DNA from 2 places in the Pseudomonas sp. R1-7 genome. Region 1 is predicted to be linked to the other one. Evidence: predicted binding sites of a transcription regulator. Region 1 holds the regulator's gene; the other holds the start of a gene.
What was found. The regulator sigma-54, encoded in region 1, starts transcription at its own class of promoters, with help from an activator protein. The targets are predictions, from matches to a motif close to ANTGGCATNNANNTTGCTNT.

Region 1 (15,812 bases):
AGAGACATTCGCCGGCTGGGAAGGCGAGGGCGACCTGCAAGGCAGCGTGAAGCTCGATATCCCGCTGGCGAAGGGCGAGCAACCGAAAATCCTCGTGGACTTCGCCACGGACAAGGCGCGGCTCAAACTCAGCGAACCGGCCCTGGAGTTGACGCAGCTCAAGGGCGACTTCCGCTTCGACAGCAGCAAGGGGCTGAGCGGCAAGAACATCGCCGCCCGGGCATTCGACCGCCCCGTGACCGCGCAGATTTTCGCCGAGGGCCGCGCCGGTGCGCTCAACACGCGTGTCACGGCGTCCGGACGGGTCGAGGTGAAAAAACTCACCGACTGGTTGAGCGTGACCCAGCCGCTGCCTGTCTCCGGCGTGGTTCCGTACCAACTGCAAGTGATCCTCGACGGTGCCGACAGTCAACTGTCGATCAATTCCAATCTCAAAGGCGTCGCGGTGGATTTGCCGGCCCCCTTCGGCATGGCTGCGGATGTTGGGCGCGATACCGTGTTCCGCATGACATTGCAGGGGCCGGAGCGGCGTTACTGGGGCAATTACGGCGACCTGGCCAGCTTCACTTATGCCGCGCCGAGCGGTAAAACGGCCGACGGCCGTGGCGAATTGCGGCTGGGCGGGGGCGAGGCGGTACTGCCTGGCGCCAAGGGGCTGCGCTTGCGCGGCACGTTGCCGGAACTGGACGTGAGCCCCTGGCAGGACCTGGTGAGCAAATATGCCGGCCAGGATCCAGGCGGCAGCGCCCGGCAAGTGCTCAGCAGCGCCGACCTGAAAGTTGGCAAGCTCACGGCCATGGGCACGACGCTGGACCAGGCATCGGTGCAACTGGACCGCAAGCCGGACGCCTGGGCCATGCGGCTCGACAGCCAGCAGGCCAAGGGCACCGTCAACCTGCCGGATGCCAAAGCCGCCCCGATCGGTATCAAGCTGGATTATGTGCGTTTGCCTGCGGTTGACCCGACGGTCCAGGCCGATGAAAACGCCCCGGATCCGCTGGCTTCGGTTGATCCAAGCAAGATACCGGCGATGGATATCGCCATCGACCAGTTGTTCCAAGGGCCAGATCTGATCGGAGCCTGGTCGTTGAAGGTGCGTCCGACCGGTAAGGGCGTCGCGTTGAACGACCTGGACATGGGCCTCAAGGGCATGGTCCTCAATGGCAATGGCGCCTGGGAAGGCGCACCGGGCTCGACCAGCAGCTGGTACAAAGGCCGTATCAAGGGCAAGAACCTGGCTGACGTGCTGAAGGGCTGGGGATTCGCCCCCAGCGTGACCAGCCAGGAGTTTCGCCTGGACGTCGATGGCCGCTGGCCTGGTTCACCCGCCTGGGTGGCCACCAAGCGCTTCTCTGGAAGCCTCGATGCATCGCTCAACAAGGGGCAGTTCGTCGAGGTCGAAGGCAGCGCGCAGGCATTGCGGGTATTTGGCCTGCTGAACTTCAATTCCATCGGCCGACGCCTGCGCCTGGATTTCTCCGACCTGTTCGGCAAGGGGCTGAGCTACGACCGGGTCAAGGGTTTGCTGGTGGCGAGCAATGGCGTCTATGTGACACGCGAACCGATCACCTTGACCGGGCCTTCGAGCAATCTGGAGCTCAACGGCACGCTGGACATGGTCACTGACCGGGTCGACGCCAAGCTGCTGGTGACGTTGCCGGTGACCAATAACCTGCCCATCGCCGCGCTGATCGTTGGCGCCCCGGCGGTGGGTGGGGCATTGTTTTTGATCGACAAACTGATCGGTGACCGCGTCGCGCGTTTTGCCAGCGTAAGATACGACGTCAAGGGGCCGTGGAAAGAGCCGAAGATCACCTTCGACAAGCCGTTCTGACGAGTTGGCGCTAATCCCCTGTGGAAGCGGGCTTGCCCGCGAAAGCGTCGGCACAGTCAATATTGATGTGACAGACATACCGCCTTCGCGAGCAAGCCCGCTCCCACAGGTGAGTGATACGAAAAGGGAGGGAGCACATGCCAGTCGCGGTGATTCAAATGGTCAGCCAAAGCGATGTCCTTGCCAACCTGGCCCGTGCCCGTGTGCTGCTGGAGCAGGCGGCGGCTGGCGGTGCGAGACTGGCGGTGTTGCCGGAAAACTTCGCCGCCATGGGGCGGCGGGACATCGCCGACATCGGTCGCGCCGAGGCCTTTGGTCAGGGACCTATCCTGCCCTGGTTGAAACAGGCCGCTCGCGACCTCAAGTTATGGATTGTCGCCGGCACGTTGCCGTTGCCGCCGGTGGACGAGCCCGAAGCCAGGGCTCATGCCTGTTCGTTGCTGGTGGACGACCAGGGCCGGATCGTCGCGCGTTATGACAAGCTGCACCTGTTTGACGTGGACGTGGCGGACAATCGTGGGCGCTACCGCGAATCCGATGACTATGCTTATGGTCGCAACGTGGTGGTTGCCGATACCCCCGTGGGGCGGGTGGGGTTGACGGTCTGTTACGACCTGCGTTTCCCGGAGCTCTATAGCGAGCTGCGGGCAGCCGGGGCCGAACTGATTACCGCGCCTTCCGCATTTACAGCGGTAACCGGCGCCGCCCATTGGGACGTGTTGATTCGCGCCCGGGCCATCGAGACCCAGTGCTATATGCTGGCGGCTGCCCAGGGTGGGATGCATCCGGGGCCAAGGGAAACCTTCGGTCATGCCGCGATTATCGACCCGTGGGGTCGCGTGCTGGCGCAACAGGATCAAGGCGAGGCCGTGCTGCTGGCCGAGCGCGACAGCAGCGAACAGGCGTCCATCCGGGCGCGCATGCCGGTGGCGAGCCATCGGCGCTTTTTCTCGCAGGGCGCCCGACAGCGACCTGCCCAAAACGACGAATTCAAGGCGTAAAACATATGAGCGGGTTGTTGTCCTCAGTCAGTGAACACCTTCTAGCCCCCGGTGGCGTGACCCTCGAAAGCCTGCAAGGCGTGCTGGGCGACCTGGCCGGCCCGGGCATCGATGCCGCCGACCTGTATTTCCAGGGCCAGATTTCCGAGTCCTGGTCGTTGGAAGACGGCATCGTCAAGGAAGGCAGTTTCAACCTCGACCAAGGCGTGGGCGTGCGTGCCCAATCCGGGGAAAAGACCGGTTTTGCCTACAGCAATGCCATCACCCTCGAAGCCCTCGGCGCGGCGGCCCGTGCCGCTCGTTCGATCTCCCGGGCCGGGCAGAACGGCACGGTCCAGGCGTTCAGCAGCCAGGATGTGGCGCAACTCTATGCCCCGGATAATCCGCTGGAAGTCATGAGCCGCGCCGAGAAAGTCGAACTGCTCAAGCGCATCGACGTCGCCACCCGCGCCCTCGACCCGCGTATCCAGCAGGTGTCGGTCAGCATGGCCGGCGTCTGGGAGCGGATACTGGTGGCCTCCACCGATGGCGGCCTGGCGGCGGACGTACGGCCACTGGTGCGCTTCAACGTCAGCGTGATCGTCGAACAGAATGGCCGTCGCGAGCGCGGCGGCCATGGCGGTGGCGGGCGCACCGACTACCGTTACTTCCTCAGTGAAGACCGCGCCATGGGCTACGCCCGCGAAGCGCTGCGCCAGGCGCTGGTCAACCTCGAAGCCATCCCGGCCCCGGCCGGTACGTTGCCAGTGGTGCTCGGGTCCGGCTGGTCCGGGGTGTTGCTGCACGAAGCGGTGGGCCACGGCCTGGAAGGCGATTTCAACCGCAAGGGCAGTTCGGCCTACAGTGGGCGCATGGGCGAAATGGTCGCCTCGAAACTCTGCACCATCGTCGACGACGGCACGCTGGCTGGACGTCGCGGGTCCCTGAGCGTCGACGATGAAGGCACCCCGACCGAGTGCACCACATTGATTGAAAACGGCGTGCTCAAGGGCTACATGCAGGACAAGCTCAACGCCCGGCTCATGGGCGTGGCCCGCACGGGCAATGGTCGCCGCGAATCCTACGCACACCTGCCGATGCCGCGCATGACCAATACCTACATGCTGGGCGGCCAGAGCGATCCGGCGGAAATCATCGCCTCGGTGAAGAAGGGCATCTATTGCGCCAACCTGGGCGGCGGCCAGGTGGACATCACCAGCGGCAAGTTCGTGTTTTCCACCAGCGAGGCCTACCTGATCGAAGACGGCAAGATCACCGCGCCGGTCAAAGGCGCGACCCTTATCGGCAACGGGCCTGAGGCGATGAGCAAGGTGTCGATGGTTGGTAACGACCTGGCGCTGGACAGCGGCGTGGGGACGTGTGGCAAGGACGGGCAATCGGTGCCGGTGGGCGTCGGCCAGCCGACCCTGAAGATCGATGCGATTACCGTGGGTGGCACGGGCGCATGATGGAGCATCGGGTGGAGTGCATGGCCTCCACCCAAGGGCGTGCCTCAGCGCAGGCCGCGTTGAGTCTCGTCCAGCTCACGGATGTATTTGAAGATTTTACGGCTCGAGGCCGGCGGTTTGTTCTGCGCCAGTTCGTGCTGGGCCTGACGGATCAGGGAGCGCAGTTGCTGGCGATCAGCTTCCGGGTAATCGATGACGAATTTTTCCAGGGTGCCGTCATCGCCCGCGATCAAGCGATCGCGCCAGCGTTCCAGGTTGTGGAAGCGCTCGTTGTATTGCCGGGTGGAGGCGTCAAGCTGGTCGAGCAAAACGAGGATGGCGTCAGTGTCCTGGTCGCGCATCAGTTTGCCGATGAATTGCAGGTGCCGTTTACGCGCGATATTCGCGGTGTGCTTGGGCGCATCGGCCAAGGCCCGGCGCAAGGCGTCGGTCAGGGGCAGTTTGGCCAGCAAGTCAGGCTTGAGTGTTGTCAGGCGCTCGCCGAGGTCAACCAGAGCATGCAGCTCGCGTTTGACCTGGGATTTGCTTTTTTCACCCTCGTAGAGGGAGTCGTCGTAAGAATCAACCATGGTGGCAGTCCGCAAAGAAACGCCGCCATGATAACCAGTCGGGGGCCGCTTGTCCGGCCCGGTCGCTAGAAGGCCAAGGGTTTGTACGAAAAATCGCCGCGCAGGCCATTTGCGTTCGAACCGTTACCGAAAGCAGAATTTGAGTGGAGAACACCATGAGTGCAGTTCAAAGCGTCGGCCCGCAAGCATTGCCGGCACTGCAGGAACAAGTCGAGCAGATTCTCGCCGAGGCCAAGCGACAGGGGGCCAGCGCCTGTGAAGTGGCGGTATCGCTGGAGCAGGGACTGTCGACCTCGGTGCGCCAGCGCGAGGTGGAAACCGTTGAATTCAATCGCGACCAGGGTTTCGGAATTACCTTGTACGTAGGCCAGCGCAAGGGCTCGGCCAGCACTTCGGCCAGCGGGCCCGAGGCCATTCGCGAAACGGTGGCCGCGGCGCTGGCGATTGCCAAGCACACGTCCGAAGACGAAGCCTCGGGCTTGGCTGACGCCGCGCTGATGTGCAAGGAGCTGAAGGATTTTGACCTGTTCCACGCTTGGGAGATCACGCCCGAGCAGGCTATCGAACAGGCATTGCGCTGTGAGGCGGCGGCATTCGAGGCCGACAGCCGGATCAAGAACGCCGATGGTACGACGCTCAATACCCACCAGGGCTGCCGCGTCTATGGCAACAGCCATGGCTTTGTCGGCGGTTACGCATCGACCCGCCACAGCCTCAGTTGCGTGATGATCGCCGAGGCCGACGGGCAGATGCAGCGCGACTACTGGTACGACGTCAACCGCCAGGGCACCTTGCTGGCGGACCCGGTGAGCATCGGCCAGAAAGCCGCACAACGGGCAGCCAGTCGCCTGGGCGCACGGCCGGTACCGACCTGCGAAGTGCCGGTGCTGTTTTCTGCCGAACTGGCCGGTGGCTTGTTCGGCAGCTTCCTGTCGGCGGTGTCCGGCGGCAACCTGTACCGCAAGTCGTCGTTCCTCGAGGGCGCGCTGGGCCAGAAACTGTTCCCGGAATGGATGACCATCGACGAGCGACCACACTTGATGCAAGCCATGGGCAGTTCGGCGTTCGACGGCGATGGCTTGGCCACCTATGCCAAGCCGTTCGTGGAAAAAGGCGAGTTGGTGTCCTACATCCTCGGTACTTATTCGGGCCGCAAGCTGGGCATGCCAAGCACCGCCAATGCCGGCGGTGTACACAACCTGTTCGTTACCCATGGCGAAGAGGACCAGGCGGCACTGCTGCGGCGCATGGGCCGCGGCTTGTTGGTGACGGAACTGATGGGCCATGGCCTGAACATGGTCACAGGCGATTATTCCCGTGGCGCGGCGGGGTTCTGGGTCGAGAACGGCGAGATCCAGTTCCCGGTCCAGGAAGTCACCATTGCAGGGAACATGCGCGACATGTTCAAGCAAATCGTGGCGGTGGGGAATGATCTGGAGCTGCGCAGCAATATTCGCACTGGTTCGGTATTGATCGAACGGATGACCGTGGCGGGTAGCTAACACCTCAACGTATAAAACAAAGGCGCGTCATCCATCGAGGTGACGCGTTTTTTTTTGCCGGCAGATTTCCTTTGTACTTCTGTCTCGCTTGTTTTGCTTCTTATTATCATCTAATAATGAATCTCATTCGCCGAGCGGGACCCGGTCATGAGTGTTGCCCTGCACGAACAACCCTACCTTGAAAGCTGGCGCTGGATGAGTCGCCAGATCCGTTGCGCGACGAGTCCGGACGAGCCTCGGCTGATCGAGCATTACCTGGCCGAGGGCCGCTACCTTGCCTGCTGCACCGCCACTTCGCCGTGGATGATTTCCGAAACCGCCTTTCGCCTGCTCCTCGATACCGCCCGCGACGTCGCGCTGCCATGGCATTGGCGCAACCTGTGTCTCGATCAAGCCTGGCGTCCACTGCGCGATCTGGAGCAGCAGTCAAATTGCCGCTGCCGTCTCAGGCGTTGGCAAAGCTATGCCTGGGCACTGGCGACCTGCGCGCTGGAACCATCTATTTCCCTTACTGAACTGGAACAAGGATTCCCCGATGAGTAATACCCGTATCGAACGCGACAGCATGGGCGAACTCCAGGTGCCGGTGGCTGCGCTCTATGGCGCGCAGACCCAGCGTGCGGTGGATAACTTTCCTGTCAGTGGCCAGCGCATGCCGGCGCAGTTCATTCGCGCCCTGATCCTGGCCAAGGCCGCCGCCGCCAGGGCCAACGTAGAGTTGGGACAAGTCAGCGCGGCCCAAGGCAAGGCCATCGTCGATGCGGCCCAAGGCTTGCTGGAAGGCGACTTCATGGAACATTTCCCGGTAGATATTTTCCAGACCGGCTCCGGCACCAGTTCCAACATGAACGCCAACGAAGTGATCGCTACCCTCGCCAGTCGTCTGCTGGGAGAGCCGGTCAACCCGAACGATCACGTCAATTGCGGGCAGAGCAGCAACGACATCATCCCCACCAGTATTCACGTCAGCGCCGCGCTGGCCTTGCACGAGCAGTTGCTGCCGGCGCTGTCGCATCTGGTGCAGGTGATCGAGCGCAAGGCTGAAGAAGTCCATCCCTTCATCAAGACCGGCCGGACCCACCTGATGGATGCCATGCCGGTGCGCCTGAGCCAGGTGCTCGATGGGTGGGCGCAGCAGCTCAAGGCCAATATCGGTCATCTGCAGGACTTGCTGCCGAGCCTGCAATCCTTGGCCCAGGGCGGTACGGCGGTCGGCACTGGGGTCAACGCCCATCCACGCTTTGCCGAATTGTTCAGCCAACAACTGACGCAGTTGACCCAGGTGCAATTTACGCCGGGAACGAATCTATTCGCGCTGATCGGCTCCCAGGACACCGCCGTGGCGGTTTCCGGACAGCTCAAGACCACGGCCGTGTCGCTGATGAAAATTGCCAACGACCTGCGCTGGATGAATTCCGGGCCGCTGGCGGGCCTGGGCGAGATCGAGCTTGAAGGCTTGCAGCCGGGCTCCTCGATCATGCCCGGCAAGGTCAACCCGGTCATTCCTGAGGCCACGGCGATGGTGGCGGCCCAGGTGATCGGCAACGACACGGTGATCACCCTCGCTGGCCAGTCGGGAAATTTCGAACTCAACGTGATGCTGCCGATCATTGCCCAGAACCTGTTGAGCAGCATCACCTTGATGTCCACCGCGAGCCGGTTGCTGGCGGACAAGGCCATCGCCACGTTCAAGGTCAACGACGCCAGGCTCAAGGAGGCGCTGTCGCGTAACCCGATCCTGGTCACGGCGCTGAATCCGATCATCGGTTACCAGAAAGCCGCTGAAATCGCCAAGAAGGCTTATCAGCAAGGTCGCCCGGTCATCGATGTCGCCCTGGAGCACACCGACCTGACGCGCGCCGAGCTTGAGGTCCTGCTGGACCCCGAGAAACTCACCGCCGGGGGTGTGTGACCCCGACACTCATGTGGAGGACCCATCATGGAGCACTGGAAACGTACGATCGAGCGTGCCAATCGCTGTTTCATGCAAGGCGATTTGGTCGATGCTCGCGAAGCCTACCTGCAAGCGCTGGCGTTGGCGCAGGTGTTATTCGAGCGCTGGGCGGACGCGGATGAAGCCGTGGCGGCTTGTGTCGTGTCCCACCACAACCTGGCGGACCTGCACCTGCGCTTGAATCAGCCGGAGGAGAGCGCGGAGTACCTGTGCGCGATCCACCAGCGCCTGCTGACGACCCTGCAGGACGAACGCCTGGCCCCGGCCCTGCGTGCCGCTGCGATGCGCCAGAGCCACAAGACCTATGTCGAATTGTTGAATTTCATCAGCGAGCACGGCGAATACCCACGCACCCACCGCTTGCTCCACGGCGATGCCGCTTCAACCCGGCATCGCGACACCCCTCTTCATTACGGAGTCCATTGAAATGGCTTTTACCCTGCCTGCGTTGCCCTATGCCTACGATGCCCTGGAACCGCACATCGATGCGAAAACCATGGAAATCCACTACACCAAGCATCACCAGACGTACATCAACAACCTCAACGCGGCGGTGGAGGGCACCGAGTACGCCGATTGGCCCGTCGAGCAACTGGTGGCCAGCGTTGAGCAGCTTCCGCAGGCGTTCCAAGCTGCGGTGATCAACCAGGGCGGCGGCCATGCGAACCATTCATTGTTCTGGGAGGTGATGGCGCCCACCGGTGGTGGCCAGCCGGACGGCGCACTGGCGGCGGCGATCGAAGCGCAGCTGGGCGGCATCGAGCGATTCAAGGAAGCCTTCACTAAAGCCGCCTTGAGCCGTTTTGGCAGCGGCTGGGCCTGGTTGAGCGTAACCCCGCAAAAAACCTTGGTTGTTGAAAGCAGTGGCAACCAGGACAGCCCCTTGATGAGTGGCAACACGCCGATACTCGGCCTGGATGTGTGGGAGCACGCTTATTACCTGCTGTACCAGAACCGTCGCCCCGATTACATCAACGCGTTCTACAACGTGATCAATTGGCCAGAAGTTGCACGACGCTACCAGGCAGCGGTCGCTTGAGTCCCTACTAAGTACAATCCAAGGCTGATTATGGACACTGAAACTCTGGCAATAGGTGGCGGGCGCATGTTCCGCTACGCCTTGGGATCGCTGCTGCTGTTGGCCGGGATGACATTGCTGGTGGCGCAGGGACTGGCGTGGCTGGATCTGGAGCCGAAGTTGCTGCGTGCATTGCAAGGTGGCGGGCTTTGCGCCTTGGGCACCGCGCTGGGGGCGGTGCCGGTCCTGGTGATCCGGCGCATGCCCCAGGCCGTAAGCGATTCGCTGCTGGGGTTCGGTGCCGGGGTGATGCTCGCCGCCACGGCTTTCTCGCTGATCGTGCCGGGAATAGCCGCCGCCGAGCAGTTGGGGCTCACGCCTTGGGCTGCCAGCGGCCTTATCTGTTTTGGCATTCTTTCAGGGGCGTTCGGGCTGTATCTGGTGGACCGCAAGGTGTCGGCCAGCCCCGAAAGGCTGATCGCCGCGCCAGGACGCCCGATCATTGCGCCGCGGATCTGGTTGTTTGTCTTCGCCATCATTGCCCATAACATCCCTGAAGGAATGGCCGTTGGCGTCTCGGCGGGCGGCGGCATGCCGGACGCCGACAGCCTGGCGATGGGCATCGCCTTGCAGGACGTCCCGGAAGGGCTGGTGATCGCGCTGGTGCTTGCGGCTGCGGGAATGTCACGTGTCAGGGCTTTTATGATCGGCGCCGCGTCAGGGCTGGTCGAGCCGGTGTTCGCGCTGCTGTGCGCCTGGCTGGTCAGCCTGGCCGAGGTGCTGTTGCCGCTTGGACTGGCGTTGGCCGCAGGGGCGATGTTGCTGGTGGTGACCCATGAAGTGATCCCCGAATCTCGCCGCAATGGTCATGAGAAGCTGGCGAGCCTGGGATTGCTGGTGGGTTTTTGTCTGATGATGGTGATGGATACGGCGTTGGGGTGACAAGCGGTCCCTTCGCCGAAGTGCTCCAGTGCCGGGCGGTTACTCGCCTTCATCGAAATAGTTGTTGATCAACGCCACCAAGGCATCCATCGCTTCTTGCTCTTGTTCACCTTCAGTGCTCAGGTGGATCTTGGTGCCTTTGCCTGCGGCGAGCATCATCATCGCCATGATGCTTTTACCATCGACGGTGGTCTCAGGGTCGCGCCCGACCCTGATCGTGACATCCGGAAACTGACCCGCCACACCGACGAATTTCGCTGACGCTCGGGCATGCAGACCCAGCTTGTTGATGATTTCAATTTCCCGAGCAGGCATCGCGGTGTGAATCCTTTAGCTGAGGTCGCGGTGGCGAACCTGGACGTTCTTCAGGGATTGTTGCAGGAGCTGACCCAGGCGTTCGGTCAGGTAGACGGAGCGGTGATGTCCACCGGTACAGCCTATGGCGATCGTGACGTAGGCGCGGTTGCTCGCGGCAAAGCGGGGCAGCCATTTGAGCAGGTAGCTGGAGATGTCCTGGAACATCTCCTCGACATCCGGCTGGGCAGCCAGGTAATCGATCACCGGTTGGTCCAGCCCGGACTGCTCGCGCAGTTCCGGCTTCCAATAAGGGTTGGGCAGGCAGCGGACATCGAATACCAGGTCGGCGTCCACCGGCATACCGCGCTTGAAACCGAACGATTCGACGAGGAAGGCGGTACCCGGTTCCGGCTGGTTCAACAGGCGCAACTTGATGGTGTCGCGCAGTTGATACAGGTTCAGGTTCGTGGTGTTGAGCTTGAGGTCCGCCAGGTCCGCGATGGGGCCCAGCAGTTGGCTTTCGTCATGGATGGCTTCAGCCAGGGAGCGGCTGGCATTGCTCAGCGGATGACGTCGACGGGTTTCGGAGAAGCGCTTGAGCAAAGTTTCTTCATCGGCATCCAGGTACAGCACGTCGCACTGGATATGCCGGTTGCGCACTTCCTCGAGCAGTTCGGGGAATCGCGACAGATGGCTGGGCAGGTTACGGGCATCGATGGACACGGCGACCAGCGGTTGCGCCAGTTCGGTGTGGATCAGGGCGCGCTCGGCCAATTCCGGAAGCAGGCCTGCCGGCAAATTATCGATGCAATAGTAGCCGTTGTCCTCGAGCACATTGAGGGCGGTACTTTTACCGGAGCCGGAGCGGCCACTGACGATGATCATGCGCATGTTTAATGACCGCTCTGCTCGTCCAGGACAACCTGATACAAAGCTTCGTTACTCGGTGCGCTGCGCAGTTTTTCACGCACTTCCTTGCGGTCCAGCATGCTGGCGATCTGGCGCAGCAGCTCGAGGTGCGCATCGGTTGCCGCTTCCGGAACCAGCAATACGAACAGCAGGTCGACCGGCGCGCCGTCGATGGCGTCGAAATCTATGGGGGCTTCAAGGTGCAGCAGCGCGCTGATCGGCGCTTCACAGCCCTTGAGGCGGCAATGGGGAATAGCGATGCCGTTGCCAAAACCGGTGGAACCGAGTTTTTCACGGGCAATGAGGGCCTCGAAGACATCCTGCATCACCAGATCAGGCACCTCGCGGTGGATCAGGTTGGCGATTTGTTCGAGGGCTTTCTTTTTACTGCCACCCGGCGCGTTCACTTGGGAACGGCCGGGGGTCAGGATGGTTTCTAGTCGGATCATGGATTGGGGGGGTTAACGACCGGTTGCGCCCTGGAGGAGGCTCTGGGTCTTTTCCTTATGCTTTTTGAGTTGGCGATCCAGCTTGTCGGTCAGCAGGTCAATCGCGGCATACATGTCTGAATGCTCTGCGTTGGCAACCACTTCTCCGCCGGGAATATGCAGCGTGGCTTCGATTTTCTGCAGCAGCTTTTCGACGTTCATCGTGACTTGCACATTGGTGATCTTGTCGAAATGCCTTTCCAATCGGTCGAGTTTTTCGCCGATGTAGGTGCGCAGGGGTTCGGTCACTTCCAGTTGGTGTCCACTGATGTTGACTTGCATACAGCTTCTCCTTCGTTGCCAGTGCATAAAGCGGCAGGCTGGGTTGCCTGCCACTGGAACGCTGTGGCGTGGCCCGTTACATCAACCGCTTGCGTTCGCTCGAAGGTGCGATCCCGAGGGATTCGCGGTATTTGGCGACGGTACGGCGGGCCACCTGAATGCCTTGTGCCTCCAGTAAACCAGCGATCTTGCTGTCACTCAACGGCTTTTTCTGATTTTCCGCGGCGACCAGTTTTTTGATGATCGCGCGGATGGCCGTGGACGAGCATTCGCCGCCTTCGGAGGTGCTGACATGGCTGGAGAAAAAGTATTTCAATTCATAGATGCCCCGCGGGGTATGCATGAATTTCTGGGTAGTGACGCGTGAAATCGTCGATTCGTGCATGCCCACCGCCTCGGCAATGTCATGCAGGACCAACGGTTTCATCGCTTCGTCGCCATACTCCAGGAAGCCGCGCTGATGCTCTACGATCTGGGTGGCAACCTTCATCAGGGTTTCGTTGCGGCTCTGCAGGCTCTTGATGAACCAGCGCGCCTCCTGCAATTGGTTGCGCATGAAAGTATTGTCGGCGCTGGTGTCGGCACGTTTCACGAAGCCGGCGTACTGGGCATTGACGCGCAGCTTGGGCACCGACTCCTGGTTGAGCTCCACCAGCCAACGATCGTTGTGCTTGCGCACGATCACGTCGGGAACCACATATTCGGGTTCGGTGGATTCGATCTGCGAGCCGGGGCGCGGATTGAGGCTTTGCACCAACTCGATGACCTGGCGCAGCTCATCTTCCTTGAGCTTCATGCGGCGCATCAGTTGGCTGTAGTCGCGGCCGCCCAACAGGTCGATGTAATCGGTGACCAAGCGCTTGGCTTCAGTCAGCCAAGGGGTCTTGGCGGGCAGTTGGCGCAATTGCAGCAACAGGCACTCGCCCAGGTTGCGAGCGCCGATGCCCGCGGGTTCGAACTGCTGGATGCGGTGAAGGACGGCTTCGATTTCGTCCAGCTCGATGTCGAGCTCGGGGTCGAATGCTTCGAGAATTTCTTCCAGCGTCTCGTCCAGGTAGCCCTGATTGTTGATGCAATCGATCAGGGTCACGGCGATCAGGCGATCGGTATCGGACATCGGCGCCAGGTTCAATTGCCAGAGCAGATGACTCTGCAGGCTCTCGCCGGCGGAAGTGCGGGTGGTGAAATCCCATTCGTCGTCGTCGCCGCTGCTCGGCAAGCTGCTCGCGCTGGTCTGATAGACGTCTTCCCACGCAGTGTCCACGGGCAGGTCGTTGGGAATGCGCTCGTTCCATTCACCATCTTCGAGGTTATCCACCGTAGGGGCGGCTTCCTGCTGGTAGGACGGTTCCTGGATCTCGGGGGTGGTTTTCTGTTCGACGTTGTCGGCCAGTGGATCGGTGTTGTCGAAGTCGTCGCCTTCTTCCTGGCGCTCGAGCATCGGATTGGATTCCAAGGCCTCCTGGATTTCCTGTTGCAGATCCAGGGTCGACAATTGGAGCAGGCGGATGGCCTGTTGCAGCTGCGGTGTCATCGTCAGCTGCTGGCCCATTCTCAAGACTAGCGATGGTTTCATGGCAGGGGCTAAACACCTTATTTGCCGGCGCACATGCGCCATCCACTACAGGGCGCCGGAGCGCCAAACTTAAGCAAATTATATGCCTGAAACCGAGGTGTTTGCCTAGGGCGTCGTCACAATAAAATTGGCAACGCCCGGACGATTCGCCAGGCACTTGCGCTTACAGGCGGAACTCATGACCCAGATAAACTTCCTTCACCAGTTCGTTGGCCAGGATGGTGGCGGAGTCACCTTCGGCAATCAACTGGCCATCGTTGACGATATAGGCAGTTTCGCAGATATCCAGTGTTTCGCGAACGTTGTGGTCGGTGATCAACACGCCGATCCCCTTGGCCTTGAGGTGGTGGATGATCTGCTTGATGTCGCCGACCGAAATCGGGTCCACGCCGGCGAAGGGTTCGTCGAGTAGAATGAATTTCGGCGCGGTGGCCAGGGCGCGGGCGATTTCCACGCGACGACGTTCACCGCCGGACAGGCTCATGCCGAGGTTGTCGCGAATGTGGCTGATATGGAATTCCTGCAGCAGGCTTTCCAGCTCCTGGCGACGACCGGCCTTGTCGAGCTCCTTGCGGGTCTCGAGAATCGCCATGATGTTGTCGGCAACCGACAGTTTGCGGAAGATCGACGCTTCTTGTGGCAGATAGCCGATGCCAGCCCTTGCCCGGCCGTGCATCGGCTGGTGGCTCACGTCCAGGTCGTCGATCAGTACGCGACCCTGATCGGACTGGACCAGGCCGACGATCATGTAGAAACAGGTTGTCTTGCCGGCGCCGTTGGGGCCGAGCAAGCCGACGATCTGGCCGCTGTCGATGGACAGGCTGACATCGCGCACAACCTGGCGGCTCTTGTAGCTCTTGGCCAGGTGCTGGGCTTTCAGAGTTGCCATTACTGGGCCTTCTGCTCGTCGGTTTTCTTTTTCGGCTGGATCACCATGTCGATGCGCGGACGCGCCTCGGTGACCTTGCTGCCAGTGGCGCGACCGGCGCTGGCCAGTTTCTTGACCGTGTCGTAGACGATTTTCTCGCCTTGGGTCACGTTGTTGTCCTTGTCGACGACCTTGGCGCGATCGATCAATACAACTCGGTCCTGGGCGGCGTGATACTGGATGGTGACACCGTAGCCTTGCACGGGCTTGGTGTCGCCTGCGGTTTGCAGTTGTTCGAAGTAGGCCAGGTTGCCCACCGAAGTCACTACGTCGATGTCGCCGGATTGGGTGCGGGTGATGGTCACGGTGTTGCCGGTCACCTTCATCGAGCCCTGGGTAATGATCACATCACCCTTATAGGTGGCGACACCGTTCTTGTCGTCCAGTTGCGCGTCGTCGGCCTGGATACGGATAGGCTGGTCGCGGTCGTTGGGAAGGGCCCAGGCGCTCGCGCTTCCCAGTGCTGCGCCCAGACTGAGCAAAATAGGGAGGGTTTTAGCGAGCTTCATACTGTCCTCTTACTTTCGATAGCAGGTGTATCCTGCTTTCCTTCAAATACGCCTTCATTCCCGTGCCGGTCGATACGCCGCCAGCGCCGTCGATTCTAACGGGTTGCTCGGTCTGCGCATATTCTCGTTGCGGGAAGACCGTCATGCGACTGGTGGTGATGAGGGTCGTACGGTTTTTTTCGTCGGTCCGGGTGATGCGCACCGAGTCGATCAGTTCGACTTCGGTGCCGCCGGGATTGACCTCGGCGCGCTCGCTCTGGACATGCCATGGGAATTCGGTGCCCCGGAACATGTTCAGGTCCGGTTTGGTGACCAGCGTGATATCAGTCGCCTTTACGTGATCGACCTTGTCGGACGTCATTTCGTACTGCAGTTTGCCGTCGGGCAAGTATTGCAGGGTATGCGTATTGGTTGCGTACCAGTCGATGTTTTCCTCGACCTTGGGCGCCGGCTGGTCCAGGAAGCGTTCCGGGCTGATGTTCCAATAGCCCACCGCGGCGAAAATCGCCGCAATACAGCCGAACACCAGGAGGGTGCGAATCTTCTTGCTTAGCA
Region 2 (15,812 bases), 1.2 Mb from region 1:
CGAGCAACTCGTCCGTCACCAGATGAAAGCCCCGGGGCCTCGCCCGCAGGGTTATCAGCGTCTGTTGCCACATACAGATCTCCGCACGTTCGGCGCGCATTCTAGCGCGCTCTGGAAAAAAACAAAGGGCCTAATATTCCTGCCTCGATGTAAGTCTTTGGCGGTAGAAAAACCCATGTCGCATACACAACAAATGGCGTCGGAAAAAACCGGCCCGTCTTGTGAGCAATGACAAATTCCAGGCAAAAAAATGCCCGGCGAACCGGGCATTTTTTTTGCGCGTTGCTTACAGGTTGTAGCCACGCTCGTTGTGCTGGGCCAAGTCCAGGCCTACAGCTTCTTCTTCCTCGGAGACACGCAGGCCCATGACGGCGTCCAGTACCTTGAGGATGATGAAGGTCACGACCGCGGTATAGATCACGGTGAAACCGACACCTTTGAACTGAATCCACACTTGCGCGCCGATATCGGTCACGGTGCCGAAGCCACCCAGCGCCGGAGCAGCGAACACGCCGGTCAGGATCGCGCCGAGGATACCGCCGATGCCGTGCACGCCAAAGGCATCCAGGGAGTCGTCATAACCGAGTTTGCGCTTGAGGGTGGTGGCGCAGAAGAAGCACACCACACCGGCTGCCAGTCCGATGACCAAGGCGCCCATCGGGCCCACGGTGCCGGCAGCGGGGGTGATGGCGACCAGGCCGGCCACGACACCCGAGGCGATGCCCAGTGCGCTTGGCTTGCCGTGGGTGATCCACTCGGCAAACATCCAGCCCAGCGCCGCCGCAGCGGTAGCGATCTGGGTCACCAGCATCGCCATGCCGGCGGTGCCGTTGGCGGCGACAGCGGAACCCGCATTGAAACCGAACCAGCCCACCCACAGCATGGCCGCGCCCATCAGGGTGTAGCCGAGGTTATGTGGCGCCATCGGAGTGGTCGGGAAGCCTTTGCGCTTACCCAGCACCAGGCAGGCTACCAGGCCCGCGATACCGGCGTTGATATGCACCACGGTGCCGCCAGCGAAGTCCAACACGCCCCAATCCCACATCAGGCCGCCGTTACCGGACCAGACCATGTGCGCAATCGGCGCATACACCAGGGTGAACCACACGCCCATGAAGATCAGCATGGCGGAGAACTTCATCCGCTCGGCGAACGCACCGACGATGAGCGCCGGGGTGATGATGGCGAAGGTCATCTGGAAGGTGATGAACACTGCTTCAGGGAACAGCGCCGCCGGGCCGGTCAGGCTGGCTGGCGTGACGCCCGCGAGGAACGCCTTGCCCAGGCCGCCCACGAAGGAATTGAAATTGACGACGCCCTGCTCCATGCCGGTGGTGTCGAACGCGATGCTGTAGCCGTAGATGACCCACAGGACGCTGATCAGACCAGTAATGGCGAAGCACTGCATCATCACCGAAAGAATGTTTTTCGACCGAACCATGCCGCCGTAGAACAGCGCAAGGCCAGGGATGGTCATGAACAGGACAAGAATCGTGGCAGTCAACATCCAGGCGGTGTCGCCGGAGTTGAGGACTGGGGCTGCCGCTTCTTCCGCCATGGCCAGGCCAGGCATTACGAAGGACAACAGGGCTCCTAGCCCTGCGAATTTACGCAGAGTCATATTGTTTTCTCCTGGGGCGTTGGGTTTGACGGCTTAGATAGCGTCGGTATCGGTTTCGCCGGTACGGATGCGAATGGCCTGTTCCAGATTGACCACGAAGATCTTTCCGTCACCAATCTTGCCGGTGTTGGCGGCCTTGGTAATCGCTTCGATGACCCGATCAAGATCCTTGTCGTCGATGGCGACATCGATCTTCACCTTGGGCAGGAAATCGACCACGTATTCCGCGCCGCGATACAGCTCGGTGTGACCTTTCTGCCGCCCGAAGCCTTTGACTTCAGTAACGGTAATGCCCTGCACGCCGATTTCGGACAGCGACTCGCGTACGTCGTCCAGCTTGAACGGCTTGATGATGGCAGTGACTAGCTTCATGAAACTCTCTCCCGAATTGGTGGACTTGCCCCAGGAAAACAAACCCGACTCAAGTCTAAGCGCAGTGCCTGGCTTTGTAACGCGTCGTCGGCCCAAGTTGCCCGACCGGTGCCAGCTGACTACTCCTGACGAAACTCCCCGCTCCGCCTGCTGCACTGCATTCGTCACAGCGACTGCATCAGTGCATGGGTCATCAGCCACTAAGCAGAAAGCTTGCCATCTGCACCCAACCCCCCTGATTTCAACCCTTTACCCGTTGCGCCGGCCTGCGCCGCGCCACGAACCGGAGCGATACGCACAACAACGGTGCGACGGTGCCCGGAGCTGTGCGCGAAAAGCGTGCAACCCGACCCGCGAATTGACTATAGACACTGCGTGATACACTGCCCGCCATTGTTTCCAGGACACCTGACATGCTCGCGCCCAAAGATCTACTCGACGCCCTGAGCGGCCACGCCTCCCGCCTGCTGAGCGGCGACACGCCACTCCCCAGGAATGAAATCGAAAGCCAGTTCAAGGCCTTGTTGCAAAGCGGGTTCAGCAAGCTGGACCTGGTCAGCCGGGAAGAATTCGACAGCCAGATGGTCGTGCTGGCCCGCACTCGGGCGCGGCTCGAGAGCCTGGAAGCGAAGGTGGCCGAGCTGGAAGAGCGCCTGGCTTCGACGCCACGATAAACAGCTCAACCACTCGCGGCTTTTTGCGACTGCCCCGAGGCAAGCATGACCGGCCCTGTTTGGCGTTGTTGATCAGGTTGACCAATATCCGCAGGGTCTGTGCATGTCCAGCGACATCATCGGGATATCGTTGAGCTCCTGCACCAGCGTCATCTTATGCCGCGCCAGCGACATTGCTGATGCGCACCACCTCCTCGATCAGCTCCCTCAGCAGGCCCGGCTCCAGCACACTGGAATTGCCGGAGCAGGACTGCTGGGTCGCAACGTTATCCTTAAAGATGAAGCCATCGCCCCGGTAATATCCTGCGAAGATTTCGCCGCAAATCTACCTGCCGGCTCAGTTTCGCCGGACTAATCTTCAAGGGCCGCAGGACGCGGCTCTCCAACAGTCAAGGAACGCTACATGTCGCTCGCCATCGTCCACAGCCGCGCCCAAGTGGGGGTCGAAGCCCCTGCCGTTACCGTTGAAGTTCATCTGGCAAATGGCTTGCCGTCGCTGACGATGGTCGGCTTGCCGGAAGCGGCGGTGAAGGAAAGCAAGGACCGGGTGCGCAGCGCGATCATCAATTCGGGGCTCAATTTCCCAGCGCGGCGCATCACCCTGAACCTGGCGCCGGCAGATCTTCCCAAGGACGGCGGCCGGTTCGACCTGGCGATTGCCCTGGGGATCCTGTCGGCCAGCGTGCAGGTGCCGACCTTGATGCTGGACGACGTGGAGTGCCTCGGCGAACTGGCATTGTCCGGCGCCGTACGACCGGTGCGCGGCGTGCTCCCCGCAGCGTTGGCGGCACGCAAGGCTGGACGCATGCTGGTGGTGCCCCGGGCCAACGCCGAGGAAGCGTGCCTGGCGTCGGGGCTGAAAGTGATTGCCGTGGACCACCTGCTCGAAGCGGTGGCGCACTTCAACGGCCACACCCCCGTCGAGCCCTTCGTGTCCAACGGGCTGCTCTCGGCCAGCAAACCCTATCCCGACCTCAGCGAAGTGCAAGGCCAGGCCGGGGCCAAGCGCGCATTGCTGATCGCCGCGGCGGGGGCTCACAACTTGTTGTTCAGTGGCCCGCCGGGCACAGGCAAGACATTGCTGGCGAGCCGTTTACCGGGGTTGTTGCCGCCGCTGATCGAAAGCGAAGCCCTGGAAGTCGCGGCAATACAGTCCGTCGCCAGCGGTGTACCGTTGAGTCATTGGCCGCAACGGCCGTTTCGCCAGCCACATCATTCGGCGTCCGGTCCGGCGCTGGTGGGTGGCGGGTCGAAGCCGCAACCGGGGGAAATCACCCTCGCCCACCACGGCGTGCTGTTCCTGGATGAGCTACCGGAGTTCGACCGAAAGGTCTTGGAAGTCTTGAGGGAGCCCCTCGAGTCGGGACACATCGTGGTTTCGCGTGCCCGGGATCGCGTGCGCTTTCCAGCGCGCTTCCAGTTGGTCGCGGCCATGAACCCGTGCCCCTGTGGATATCTCGGCGAGCCCAGCGGGCGCTGCTGCTGCACGCCGGACATGGTGCAGCGGTATCGCAACAAGCTGTCCGGTCCGTTGCTCGACCGTATCGACCTGCACCTGACCGTGGCGCGGGAAGCCACGGCGCTCAATCCCAAGGGCGTACCCGGTGACGATACCGCCACAGCAGCCGAGCGCGTGGCCGAAGCCCGCGAGCGCCAGCAAACCCGTCAAGGCTGCGCCAACGCCTTTCTCGACCTTCCGGGGTTGCGCCGCCATTGCAAACTGTCCCCGACCGACGAAGCCTGGCTGGAAACCGCTTGCGAACGATTGACCCTGTCGCTGCGGGCCGCCCACCGCTTGCTGAAGGTCGCCCGCACCTTGGCCGACCTTCAACAATTGGAACGGATCAGCCGTGAGCACCTGGCCGAAGCCCTCCAATACCGACCCGCAACGCCATGAAAAGGGTCACGGCTTGCTCAGGTCCACCAACGGCGTGTCGCGCACCTCGGTTTTCCGATCGCCCTGGATGTCATCGATGCGCTTCAGGGCCTTGTCCACCGCCCCCTTGTCAGCCAGAAGGCTGTAGTGGATCTGGAACTGCTTGCGCTCTTTCGGTGCGATGCTGGGCACCAGGCCCAGCGGACGCTGGTAGCGACGGTTATAGGAAAAGCTGGTGCCAGGCTCCAGGCCGGTCACATAGCCCTGGCCTTGGGTGTCGGTGTTCTTCCACAGGGAAAACACTGGAAGCGTACCGGTGTTGAAGCCCACCGACACGCCGAGACTTCCGGCCTTGTTGTGCAGCACAGTCAGCGTATCGCCCTTGGCGTCGGCGTAAGGCACGACGTTGTAGACCGTCTCATCGTAGTCCTTGGTGGGCGCGCGATAGGTGGTCCAATCCTTCAGGTCACCCTTGGCCTTGTCATTGAACGGCGAGACCTGTTTGACCGGCGCTGCGAAGCGAGCCCCCTGTTCCAGGAACGGCGTGCTGAAATTGCTGTGGTAGAGCGCCTGGTATTCCTTTGGATAATCGCCATTATTGGTCAGCGTATCGTTGAGGGCAAAGGTCACGCTACCGGGTTCGGTGACCAGTTCGGTCTGGACCGAGAAGTCGACCTTCTTGAATGCCTGCTCCTTCAACTCGCCGCGCAGCGTGATGGCGTAAGGTGGTTTTTCATCGATGTGCAACGTTACTTTGTTCGCCGGGATGTTTGCGGCGCGCCCGTGCAGGGTCAGCAGCTCACCGTTGTCCATGCCCGGATGGCCGACCCATTCGTAGCCGCAGCGAGTCACCAGCTCATTGAAGCCTTCGAGCCAGCCCAGGCCACCTCGGCCGTTAAGCTCGATGAATGCTGGATTGACCACTTCCTTGACCGGCGAATCCCAGCCCATGCGTACATCGCCGACCGAGGCCTGCAACACGTTCATGCCGCGGGTAGGGACGACTGAGAGCTTCAGAGTGCCGTTGTCGATGTCGACGATGCTGACGCCCTCCTGGCGACCGCCATGGAGGGTACGCATCGTCACGGAAAACGGCTTGTCGGTTTTCACGCCGAGTTGCTGGCTGGTGATTTGCCAGGGTTGGGCGGCCTTATCGGTGTCAAGCAGGACGTAATCCCACGCCATCGCATGGGAAGCTGCGCCCAAGGCGCCGAGGGCAACGAAGAGTCTGAGGGAATTCATGGAAACGGCCTTTTCTTGGAGTTGTGCGGATTTTATAGACTTGGAGAAACGTTTCAGCAAGCCAAAAAACAGCAAATTCCTTAAAAACTCAAGGCTGGAGGCTTAAGTGGGAGGCGCTTTTATGGGAGCGAGCTTGCTCGCGAAAGCGGTGGGTCAGGCAATAGAGATGTGGCTGGGAAGCCGCCATCGCGAGCAAGCTCGCTCCCACAAAGGCTATGGGAAGCTTCTAATGTTGATCGTTCCCACGCAGAGCGTGGGAACGATCAACATAGCGGGATTGGGGAAGCTCGCTATTGATGGAATTCAGCGGAACCGATCGACTTCCTTGCGCAGGTCCTGCGCCAGTTTTTCCAGTTCCTTGGCGGTGATCGCCAGGTTCGACACCACTTCGCGCTGTTCGCTGTTAGCCATCGCAATGCTCTGCAAGTTGCTGCTCAGCAGCGTCGCGGTGCTGCTTTGTTCCTGGGTTGCGGTGGTGATCGCAGCGAATTGCTGACCGGCGGAGCGGCTTTGCTCATCGATGCGCGCCAGGGCCGAGGCCACGTTGGCGTTACGCGACAAGCCTTCCTGCATGAGCAGATTGCCCTTCTCCATCGTGCTGATGGCGTTGCCGGTTTCTTGCTGGATGCTGTTGATCATCCCGGAAATTTCATCGGTGGCCTGGCGAGTGCGCGAGGCCAGGCTACGAACCTCGTCGGCCACGACGGCAAAACCACGACCTTGTTCGCCGGCTCGGGCGGCTTCGATGGCGGCGTTCAGCGCCAGCAGGTTGGTTTGCTCGGCAATCGAGGTGATCACCCCGACGATGCCACCGATTTCCTGGGAGCGCTGGCCCAGCGTGTTGATGACCGTGGCAGTGCTGTTCAAGGCACCCGCGATCTGCTCCAGGGACGACGATGCTTCGTCCATCGAGGTACGACCGATCCGGGTTTGCTGGGCATTGTCCTGGGCCAGGCGTTCGGTATTGCCCATGTTGTCGGCGATGTTCAGCGAGGTGGCGCTGAACTCTTCCACTGCTCCGGCCATGCTGGTGATTTCGCCGGACTGCTGCTCCATCCCTTCGTATGCGCCGCTGGACAAGCCGGACAGCGCCTGGGCACGGCTGTTGACCTCTTGCGAGGCTTTGCGGATGTGCTCGACCATGGTCGACAAGGCCTGGCTCATCTGGTTGAACGCACGGGCCAGTTGGCCGATTTCATCGTGGCTCGATACATTCAGGCGCACGCTCAGGTCGCCGGCACCCAATGCTTCGGCCTGACGCACCAAGTCACCAAGCGGAGCCAGTTTGCTGCGCAACAGCCACACCGCCGCGCCTACCGCCAGCAACATGGCCAGCAGGCTGCCGATCGCCAGTTGTGTGCCGACGCTCCAGGTCACTGCGTTGATCTCGGTTTTCGGCATGCTCGCCACGACGGCCCAAGGCCCGTCCTCGAACGGCACGGCGACGCTGTAGAACTCTTCAGCGGTGTCGGCCCAGAACGCACCTTTGCCGGGCTTCGTAATCAACGTTTTGATGGCCGCGGTAGCGTTGTCCTGTGCCTGCACGCCAGCCGGCAGCACCAGCCATTTGTTTTGTTCGTCCAACAACGCCAGCGAACCGGTCTGGCCGATGCGGAAGCGCTTGAGGTTCTCGAATTGCGCATTCTGCGCATCGGTGTAATCGAATCCTACATACAACACCGCAATGATCTTGCCGCTGCTGTCGCGTACGGGGGTGTACTGCGACATGTAGAAACGTCCGAAAAGCAAGGCTCGGCCGATGTAGCTCTGGCCGCCGATCACCGGGCCATAAGCCGGGCCGGCGCGGTCGAGCACAGTGCCAATGGCCCTTGTCCCGTCCTGCTTGCTGACCGATGTACTGACGCGAATGAAATCGTCGCCGCTGCGCACGAATATCGTGGCCACCCCGGCGGTCATCGCCTTGAACTCATCAACTTCCTTGAAGTTGTTGTTCAGCACTTCACTGCCCAGGCTCAAGCCAGGAGTCTGCACGCCCGCCACCGTCACCGGCTGGTCCGGGTGCACGCTCAAGCCCGCGCTGAAACGCTTCTCGAACAGCCCCGCCAGCCGCTGCGTGCTTTCGCGCAACGTACTGTGGAACGTGTTGAGCTGGTCGGCCATCAGGCGCGCTTCGCTGGCCAAGTGCTCTTCACGGGTGGAAAGGTTTGCGGCGTCCAGCGAGCGCAAGGCAAAGATGGTACTGCCGGAGATCACGATCGCCAATATCACGGCGAGGGCAAGGCCTAGCTGCGAGGCGATCCGGGCACGGGGTTGAGACATGACGGCTCCTGGCCGAGAGACCGGATCGTCCTGATCACGTCGCACGCTCGGCATTTTGATTCGATGAGGAATGAATGGGCCCTTTCTGAACGAAGGTTCTATGTTCACGGAGTCGGCCAGAATGCCGAATACTTGAGCGCCTTGGAGGGAATAATACCAAGTGGCTAGCACGGCACCTTCAACGTTTCAGCCCAGGCGCTCGACCTCGGGTAGCTGCATGGCCTTGACCTCGCCCTGAAGAAAGTCGCTGAGCCTGCGCAAACGTTCACCTCCGGGCCGGGTTTTCGGCCAGACCAGATAATAATGCTCGCCGCTGGCGACGGCCGTCGGCCACGGCAGGCTCAAGCGCCCCTGGGCCACATCCTCGGCGACCATCAATAGATCCCCCATGGACACGCCGTAGCCACGCGCGGCCGCGATCATGCCCAGCTCCAACGTATCGAACACCTGCCCGCCCTTGAGCGAGACCTTGTCCGACAAGCCCATGCGTTGCAACCAATTGCGCCAGTCCCGGCGATCCGGAGTGGGGTGCAACAGCTCGGCCCTGGCCAATCGCGCTGCATCCCAAGGCTGATCATTGAGCAAATTCGGAGCGCCAACCGGAATCAACTCCTCGGGGAACAGCAAGCTGGCCTCCCAATCCGCAGGAAAATGCCCATTGCCCAGCAGTACCGCGCAGTCGAAGGGCTCGGTGTTGAAATCCACCGAGTCGACGTCCATCCAGGCGCTCGTCAGCTGCACTTCGTTGCCGGGTTGCAAATGACGGAAGCGGCTCAGGCGCGCCAGCAGCCAGCGCATGGTCAGGGTCGACGGCGCCTTCATCCGCAGGATGCCGTCCTCGCCATGCAACGTGTGGCAGGCCCGCTCCAGCGCCATGAACCCTTCCCGCACGCCCGGCAATAGCAGGCGCGCCGCCTCGGTCAGTTGCAGGTTGCGCCCGCTGCGCTGGAACAGCCGACAGGCAAAGTGATCTTCCAACGTGCGGATGTGCCGGCTGACGGCGCTCTGGGTAATCGACAACTCCTCGGCGGCGCGAGTGAACGAGCTGTAGCGCGCGGCGGCCTCGAATGCCCGTAGCGCATAAAGCGGAGGAAGACGACGAGACATTGCAAAAGCTCCATGGCGCGGTTTGCAAACCCTACCAGAAAGCCGCCACGCATGAGTTTTAATCATGCCAGCGATCTTTTTTATCCTTTTGTGCAATCTGCCGGGAGCGCCGAGAATCGTCGCTCTACTGCCTTGTTTGAACATGGAGCGTGATGATCATGCAGCATCCTGCGCGTACCGAACTCTGGGCCATCCTGCGGCTGGCGGGGCCGTTGATTGCTTCGCAGTTGGCGCACATGCTGATGGTGCTGACCGACACCCTGATGATGGCTCGCCTGAGCCCCGAGGCCTTGGCCGGCGGCGGGCTTGGGGCGGCGACCTACTCGTTCGTGTCGATTTTCTGCATCGGCGTGATCGCGGCGGTGGGCACCCTGGTTGCGATCCGCCAGGGCGCGGGCGACATCGAAGGCGCCACCCGGCTGACCCAGGCCGGGTTATGGCTGGCCTGGTTGATGGCGCTGATGGCCGGCCTGCTGCTGTGGAATCTCAAGCCGGTGCTGCTGATGTTCGGCCAGACCGAACCCAACGTGCTTTCCGCCGGGCAGTTTCTGCTGGCACTGCCGTTTGCCCTGCCCGGTTATTTGAGCTTCATGGCGCTGCGTGGCTTTACCAGCGCCATCGGGCGGGCCACGCCGGTGATGGTGATCAGCCTCGGCGGCACGGTGGCCAACTTCTTGCTCAACTATGCGCTCATCACCGGCATGTTCGGCCTGCCAAAGCTCGGCCTGATGGGAATCGGCCTGGTCACGGCGATCGTCGCCAACTGCATGGCCCTGGCGCTGGCCTGGCACATTCATCGGCACCCGGCCTATCGTGCCTACCCCTTGCTTGCCGGCCTGTCGCGGCCCAACCGCCAATACCTCAAGGAGCTGTGGCGCCTGGGCCTGCCGATTGGTGGCACTTACGCAGTGGAAGTCGGCCTGTTCGCGTTCGCTGCCCTGTGCATGGGCACCATGGGCAGCACGCCGCTGGCGGCACACCAGATCGCCCTGCAAATCGTCTCGGTGGCCTTCATGGTTCCGGCGGGCATGTCCTACGCCATCACCATGCGCATCGGACAGCATTACGGTGCCGGGCAATTGCTCATGGCGCGCCTGGCCGGGAGGGTCGGGATTGGCTTTGGCGCGGCCGCCATGCTGGCGTTTGCCATGGTGTTCTGGCTACTGCCGAATCAGTTGATCGGTCTGTTCCTGGACCACGAAGACCCGGCGTTCCGCGCGGTCATCGACCTGGCGGTGAGCCTGTTGGCCGTGGCGGCGTGGTTCGAGCTGTTCGACGGCACGCAAACCATTGCCATGGGCTGCATCCGCGGACTGAAGGACGCCAAGACCACCTTCCTGGTCGGCCTGGGCTGCTACTGGCTGATCGGCGCGCCGGCGGCGTGGTGGATGGCCTTCCATTTGCACTGGGGCCCGACCGGCGTCTGGTGGGGCCTGGCGCTGGGGCTGGCCTGCGCGGCGGTGAGCCTGACGTTGGCGTTTGAGTGGAAGATGAAGCGGATGATTCGCAGCGAGCCGGGGCAGCGCAGTTTCGAAGCGATCCAGGCCAAATGAACTCGCTCCCACCGGGTCTGTGTCAGCTGATTTCCAGCATCGACTGCTGGTCACCCTCGAACATCAGGTACTCAACCAACTCCACCAGCGGCAACGGCTTGCTGATCAGGAACCCCTGCACCTGATCGCATCCGAAACCGCGCAACAGGTCCAATTGCTCGCGGGTCTCGACGCCTTCGGCCACCACCTCGAGGTTGAGGTTATGGGCCAGGTTGATCATCGCGTGCACCAGCTTGCGGTTCTCCTCGCGCTGTTCCATGCCGCCGACGAAGCTCTTGTCGATCTTTAGCAGCGCAATCGGCAGGCTGTTGAGGTGCACGAACGAAGAGAACCCGGTGCCGAAATCGTCCAGGGAAAACCGCACCCCCAGGCGCCCCAAGGCATCCATGGTCTGCTTGACCAGTTCGCTGCGACGCATGACGGCGGTTTCGGTGAGTTCGAATTCCAGCCACTGGGCCTCGACGCCGCGCTCGGCAATCAGTCGACTCAGGGTCGGCAGCAGTTGGCTGTCCTGGAACTGCCGGAACGACAGGTTGATCGCCATGTGCAGCGGCGCCAGCCCGCGTTCGCGCAGGGCCTGCATGTCGCGCAGGGCACGGGAGATCACCCAGTAGCCCAACGGCACGATCAGGCCACTTTGCTCGGCCAGCGGCACGAACTCACTCGGCGGCAACAACCCGCGCTCGCCATGACGCCAGCGCACCAGGGCTTCGAGACCGACAATCGTGCCATCGGCCAGGTTCAGCCGAGGCTGGTAATGCAATTCCAGTTCATCACGACGCAACGCCCGTCGCAGCTCGCTTTCCAGGTCGGCGAGGCTGCGGGCATTGCGGTTGATGCGCTCATTGAAGATATGAAAGGTGCAGCCTTGGGTGCTCTTGGCCTGTTGCATGGCGATATGGGCATGCCACATCAAGGGGTCCGCGCCGGCCTGCGCCCGGGCGTGGGCAATGCCCAGGCTGCAACCGATCAACAGGCTTTCACCGTCCACCCAGTAGGGTTCGGCCATGGCTTCGGTGATGCGTTCAGCCATCCACTCCGCTCGCTGGGGCGCCCGGCGGGTGTCGATCAACAGGGCGAATTCGTCGCTCCCCAGCCGGGCCAGCTGATCACCGGCCTCCAGCGCGCCCTTGAGGCGCGAAACCACCTGAAGAATCAAACGATCGCCGGCCTGGTGGCCGAGGGCGTCATTGGCGTGGCGGAAATTGTCGAGATCCAGGTGACCGAGGGCCAGGCCACGGCCTTCGTTTTCAGCCAGGCGCGCCGCCAGCAACGTCTGGAAGCCCTGGCGGTTGGCGATGCCGGTCAAAGGGTCCTGCTCGGCGAGCCGTTGCAGGGTGTTTTCCAGCACCCCTCGCTCGCGCACGTGACGCAGGCAACGGCGCAGCGTCGCCTCGTCGAGGGTGTCGCGCACCAGCCAGTCGCTGACGCCATCCGGGGACGCCGCAGGTTCGTGCTCAAGCAACAGAACCGTCGGCAGACGACAACGTCCCGGCCCCGGCTGCAGGGTAGCAACGGTCAGCAGCACCGCGTTGCGGTTGTCCTCGAACAGGCTGCTGACCGAGTCCCAGCTCGGGGCGCTGATCAACACGACCGAGGGCCCCATGGGCGCCAGGCACTCGCGCAGTATCGCTGACCACTCAGGCGTTTCGGCCAACAACAGCAAACGCAAGGGTTCGACAGGCGTAGACAAGCTGACTCCCTAGACTCTGCAAGGTGGTAGGCGCGGGGCATTATGACGCGCCGATGGGCAATCACCAATGCCAATGGTTCTCAAACACCCACTTTTGAGGGTTTATTCACTCAAAAACGAACGTTAGACCTAAATTCTGTCCGCATCCTGAGGGAAAGTCACAAAAGCGGCAATTGCAATGATGTGCCGCGTCACAAGTCGGACAGGGCAGCACAATTCTCAGAGCCTGTTAAAATGCCGGCCCATTTCGCAAACGACTCCCTGAACCCTGTCATGTCCCGACTCAATCCCCGGCAGCAAGAAGCCGTGAACTATGTCGGCGGCCCTCTTTTGGTGCTCGCCGGTGCAGGCTCCGGCAAGACCAGCGTGATCACCCGCAAGATCGCGCATTTGATCCAGAACTGCGGCATCCGCGCCCAGTACATCGTTGCAATGACGTTCACCAACAAGGCCGCCCGGGAAATGAAAGAGCGGGTCGGCGGCCTGTTGCGCGCCGGCGAAGGCCGCGGCCTGACGGTCTGTACCTTCCACAACCTGGGCCTGAACATCATCCGCAAGGAGCACGCGCGGCTGGGCTATAAACCGGGCTTCTCGATTTTCGACGAGACCGACGTCAAGGCCCTGATGACCGACATCATGCAGAAGGAATACTCGGGCGACGACGGCGTGGATGAGATCAAGAACATGATCGGCGCCTGGAAAAACGACCTCATCCTGCCGCCCGAGGCCCTGGAAAACGCCCGCAACCCCAAGGAGCAGACGGCCGCCATCGTCTACACCCACTACCAGCGAACGCTCAAGGCGTTCAACGCGGTGGACTTCGACGACCTGATCCTGCTGCCGGTCAAGCTGTTCCAGGAACACGCCGACATCCTTGAGAAATGGCAGAACAAGGTCCGCTACCTGCTGGTGGACGAATACCAGGACACCAACGCCAGCCAGTATCTGCTGGTGAAGTTGCTGATCGGCAAACGCAACCAGTTCACCGTGGTGGGCGACGATGACCAGTCGATCTACGCCTGGCGCGGCGCACGGCCGGAAAACCTGATGTTGCTCAAGGAAGACTATCCGTCGCTCAAAGTGGTGATGCTGGAGCAGAACTACCGCTCCACCAGTCGCATCCTGCGCTGCGCCAACGTGCTGATTTCCAACAACCCCCACGAGTTCGAAAAGCAACTGTGGAGCGAGATGGGGCACGGCGATGAAATCCGCGTGATCCGTTGCCGCAACGAAGACGCCGAAGCCGAGCGCGTGGCCATGGAAATCCTCAGCCTGCACCTGCGCACCGACCGACCGTACAGTGACTTTGCGATCCTGTACCGCGGCAACTACCAGGCCAAGCTGATCGAGCTGAAATTGCAGCATCACCAGGTTCCCTATCGCCTGTCGGGGGGCAACAGCTTTTTCGGTCGCCAGGAAGTGAAGGACCTGATGGCCTACTTCCGCCTGATCGTGAACCCGGACGACGACAATGCCTTCCTGCGGGTGATCAACGTGCCGCGCCGGGAAATCGGTTCGACCACGCTTGAAAAACTCGGCAACTACGCCACCGAGCGCAAGATCTCGATGTACGCCGCCACCGACGAAATCGGCCTGGGCGAGCATCTGGACAGCCGCTTCACCGACCGCCTGGCACGCTTCAAGCGCTTCATGGACAAGGTCCGCGAGCAGTGCGCCGGGGAAGATCCGATCTCGGCGCTGCGCAGCATGGTCATGGACATCGACTATGAGAATTGGCTGCGCACCAACAGCTCCAGCGACAAGGCAGCCGACTACCGCATGAGCAACGTCTGGTTCCTGATCGAGGCGTTGAAGAACACCCTGGAAAAAGACGAAGACGGCGACATGACCGTCGAGGACGCCATCGGAAAGCTCGTCCTGCGGGACATGCTCGAACGCCAACAGGAAGAGGAAGAAGGCGCCGAGGGCGTGCAGATGATGACGCTGCATGCCTCCAAGGGCCTGGAATTTCCCTACGTGTTCATCATGGGCATGGAAGAAGAAATCCTGCCGCACCGCTCCAGCATCGAGGCCGACACCATCGAAGAAGAAAGGCGCCTGGCCTATGTCGGCATTACCCGGGCACGCCAGACGCTGGCCTTCACCTTCGCCGCCAAGCGCAAGCAATACGGCGAGGTGATCGACTGCGCCCCGAGCCGGTTCCTCGATGAGCTGCCGCCGGACGACCTGGCGTGGGAAGGCAACGACGACACGCCGACGGAAGTCAAAGCCGTTCGCGGCAACAATGCCCTGGCGGATATACGCGCGATGTTGAAGCGTTAGACTATTTTTCACCTATTTCAGGCGCTGAACGCGTCATCAGAGGAGGCTTCATGGAAGCCCTGCACCAGAAAATCCGCGAGCTAGGCATCGTGCTGTCCGACCAGGTCCTGAAGGTTGATGCGTTTCTCAACCACCAGATCGACCCGCAGTTGATGAAGCTGATCGGCGACGAATTCGCCGCGCTGTTCAAGGATTCGGGCATTACCAAGATCGTCACCATCGAAGCCTCGGGCATCGCACCGGCGATCATGACCGGGCTGAATTTGGGCGTACCGGTGATCTTCGCCCGCAAGCAACAGTCCCTGACCCTGACGGAAAACCTGCTGTCGGCCACCGTGTATTCGTTCACCAAAAAGACCGAGAGCACCGTCGCCATCAGCCCGCGCCACCTGACCAGCAGTGACCGCGTGCTGATCATCGATGACTTCCTGGCCAACGGCAAAGCTTCCCAGGCGCTGATTTCAATCATCAAGCAGGCCGGAGCCACCGTCGCCGGGCTGGGAATCGTGATCGAGAAGTCGTTCCAGGGTGGCCGCGCGGAACTGGATGCCCAGGGTTATCGCGTCGAGTCGCTGGCCCGGGTGAAGTCGTTGGCGGGTGGGGTTGTGACGTTCATCGACTGATCCAATGCCCCCCCCTGTGGGAGCGAGCTTGCTCGCTCCCACAGTGGAAGGTTCACGCCGTTATGGCGCAGTCGCCTTGAGTCCCGCCAGCAACAGCCGCTGATACAACTCCTCCTTCAGCCCTTCCGGGGTCGTCAACTGCATCCGCTCCAGATGCCCGGCAAACTCCCAGGGCTCCGGCGCATCCAGCGCGGCTTTGCCCAGTTCCAGAATCTCGGTGAGCTTGAACTTGCTCTTGAGCCAGTTCAGCGCCCGCAACAAGTCCCGCTCGACCCCATCGAAATCGCAGCCCAGCGGGTACTCCGGAAAAAGATTGGGGTGCCGCGCCTGGATCCCCTGCAAACGTTCCGACGTGTTGTCGGCGAACCGTGGATCGAGGCGAAAGTCCTTCGGCAACTTGCCGGCATTTTGCGCTTGCTCGATCAACCCGGGCTGGAAGCGCGAGTCGCTGATGTTCAGCAACGCCTCGATCACCGCAGCGTCGGTCT

Region 2: the regulator sigma-54 is predicted to act here: its motif matches at 2,195-2,214, upstream of glnK (P-II family nitrogen regulator).

The regions. Positions count from the first base shown of each region.
Region 1 is NZ_CP071661.1:1,037,273-1,053,084, forward strand. It holds gene J3P79_RS04520 (YhdP family protein) at 1-1,834, shown strand, start outside; gene J3P79_RS04525 (carbon-nitrogen hydrolase family protein) at 1,972-2,835, shown strand; gene tldD (metalloprotease TldD) at 2,841-4,283, shown strand; gene yjgA (ribosome biogenesis factor YjgA) at 4,328-4,852, opposite strand; gene pmbA (metalloprotease PmbA) at 5,008-6,354, shown strand; gene J3P79_RS04545 (FagA protein) at 6,502-6,897, shown strand; gene J3P79_RS04550 (class II fumarate hydratase) at 6,890-8,266, shown strand; gene J3P79_RS04555 (hypothetical protein) at 8,294-8,734, shown strand; gene J3P79_RS04560 (superoxide dismutase) at 8,736-9,347, shown strand; gene J3P79_RS04565 (ZIP family metal transporter) at 9,378-10,268, shown strand; gene J3P79_RS04570 (HPr family phosphocarrier protein) at 10,308-10,583, opposite strand; gene rapZ (RNase adapter RapZ) at 10,599-11,456, opposite strand; gene ptsN (PTS IIA-like nitrogen regulatory protein PtsN) at 11,459-11,923, opposite strand; gene hpf (ribosome hibernation-promoting factor, HPF/YfiA family) at 11,936-12,244, opposite strand; gene J3P79_RS04590 (RNA polymerase factor sigma-54) at 12,321-13,820, opposite strand; gene lptB (LPS export ABC transporter ATP-binding protein) at 13,984-14,709, opposite strand; gene lptA (lipopolysaccharide transport periplasmic protein LptA) at 14,709-15,257, opposite strand; gene lptC (LPS export ABC transporter periplasmic protein LptC) at 15,244-15,812, opposite strand, start outside.
Region 2 is NZ_CP071661.1:5,783,488-5,799,299, forward strand. It holds gene J3P79_RS26235 (secondary thiamine-phosphate synthase enzyme YjbQ) at 1-73, opposite strand, end outside; gene J3P79_RS26240 (ammonium transporter) at 287-1,621, opposite strand; gene glnK (P-II family nitrogen regulator) at 1,655-1,993, opposite strand; gene J3P79_RS26250 (accessory factor UbiK family protein) at 2,407-2,667, shown strand; gene J3P79_RS26255 (hypothetical protein) at 2,771-3,022, shown strand; gene J3P79_RS26260 (YifB family Mg chelatase-like AAA ATPase) at 3,071-4,564, shown strand; gene J3P79_RS26265 (aldose 1-epimerase family protein) at 4,571-5,785, opposite strand; gene J3P79_RS26270 (methyl-accepting chemotaxis protein) at 6,089-8,065, opposite strand; gene J3P79_RS26275 (LysR substrate-binding domain-containing protein) at 8,252-9,172, opposite strand; gene J3P79_RS26280 (NorM family multidrug efflux MATE transporter) at 9,331-10,725, shown strand; gene J3P79_RS26285 (putative bifunctional diguanylate cyclase/phosphodiesterase) at 10,748-12,418, opposite strand; gene rep (DNA helicase Rep) at 12,692-14,701, shown strand; gene J3P79_RS26295 (xanthine phosphoribosyltransferase) at 14,752-15,324, shown strand; gene J3P79_RS26300 (acetyl-CoA hydrolase/transferase C-terminal domain-containing protein) at 15,385-15,812, opposite strand, start outside.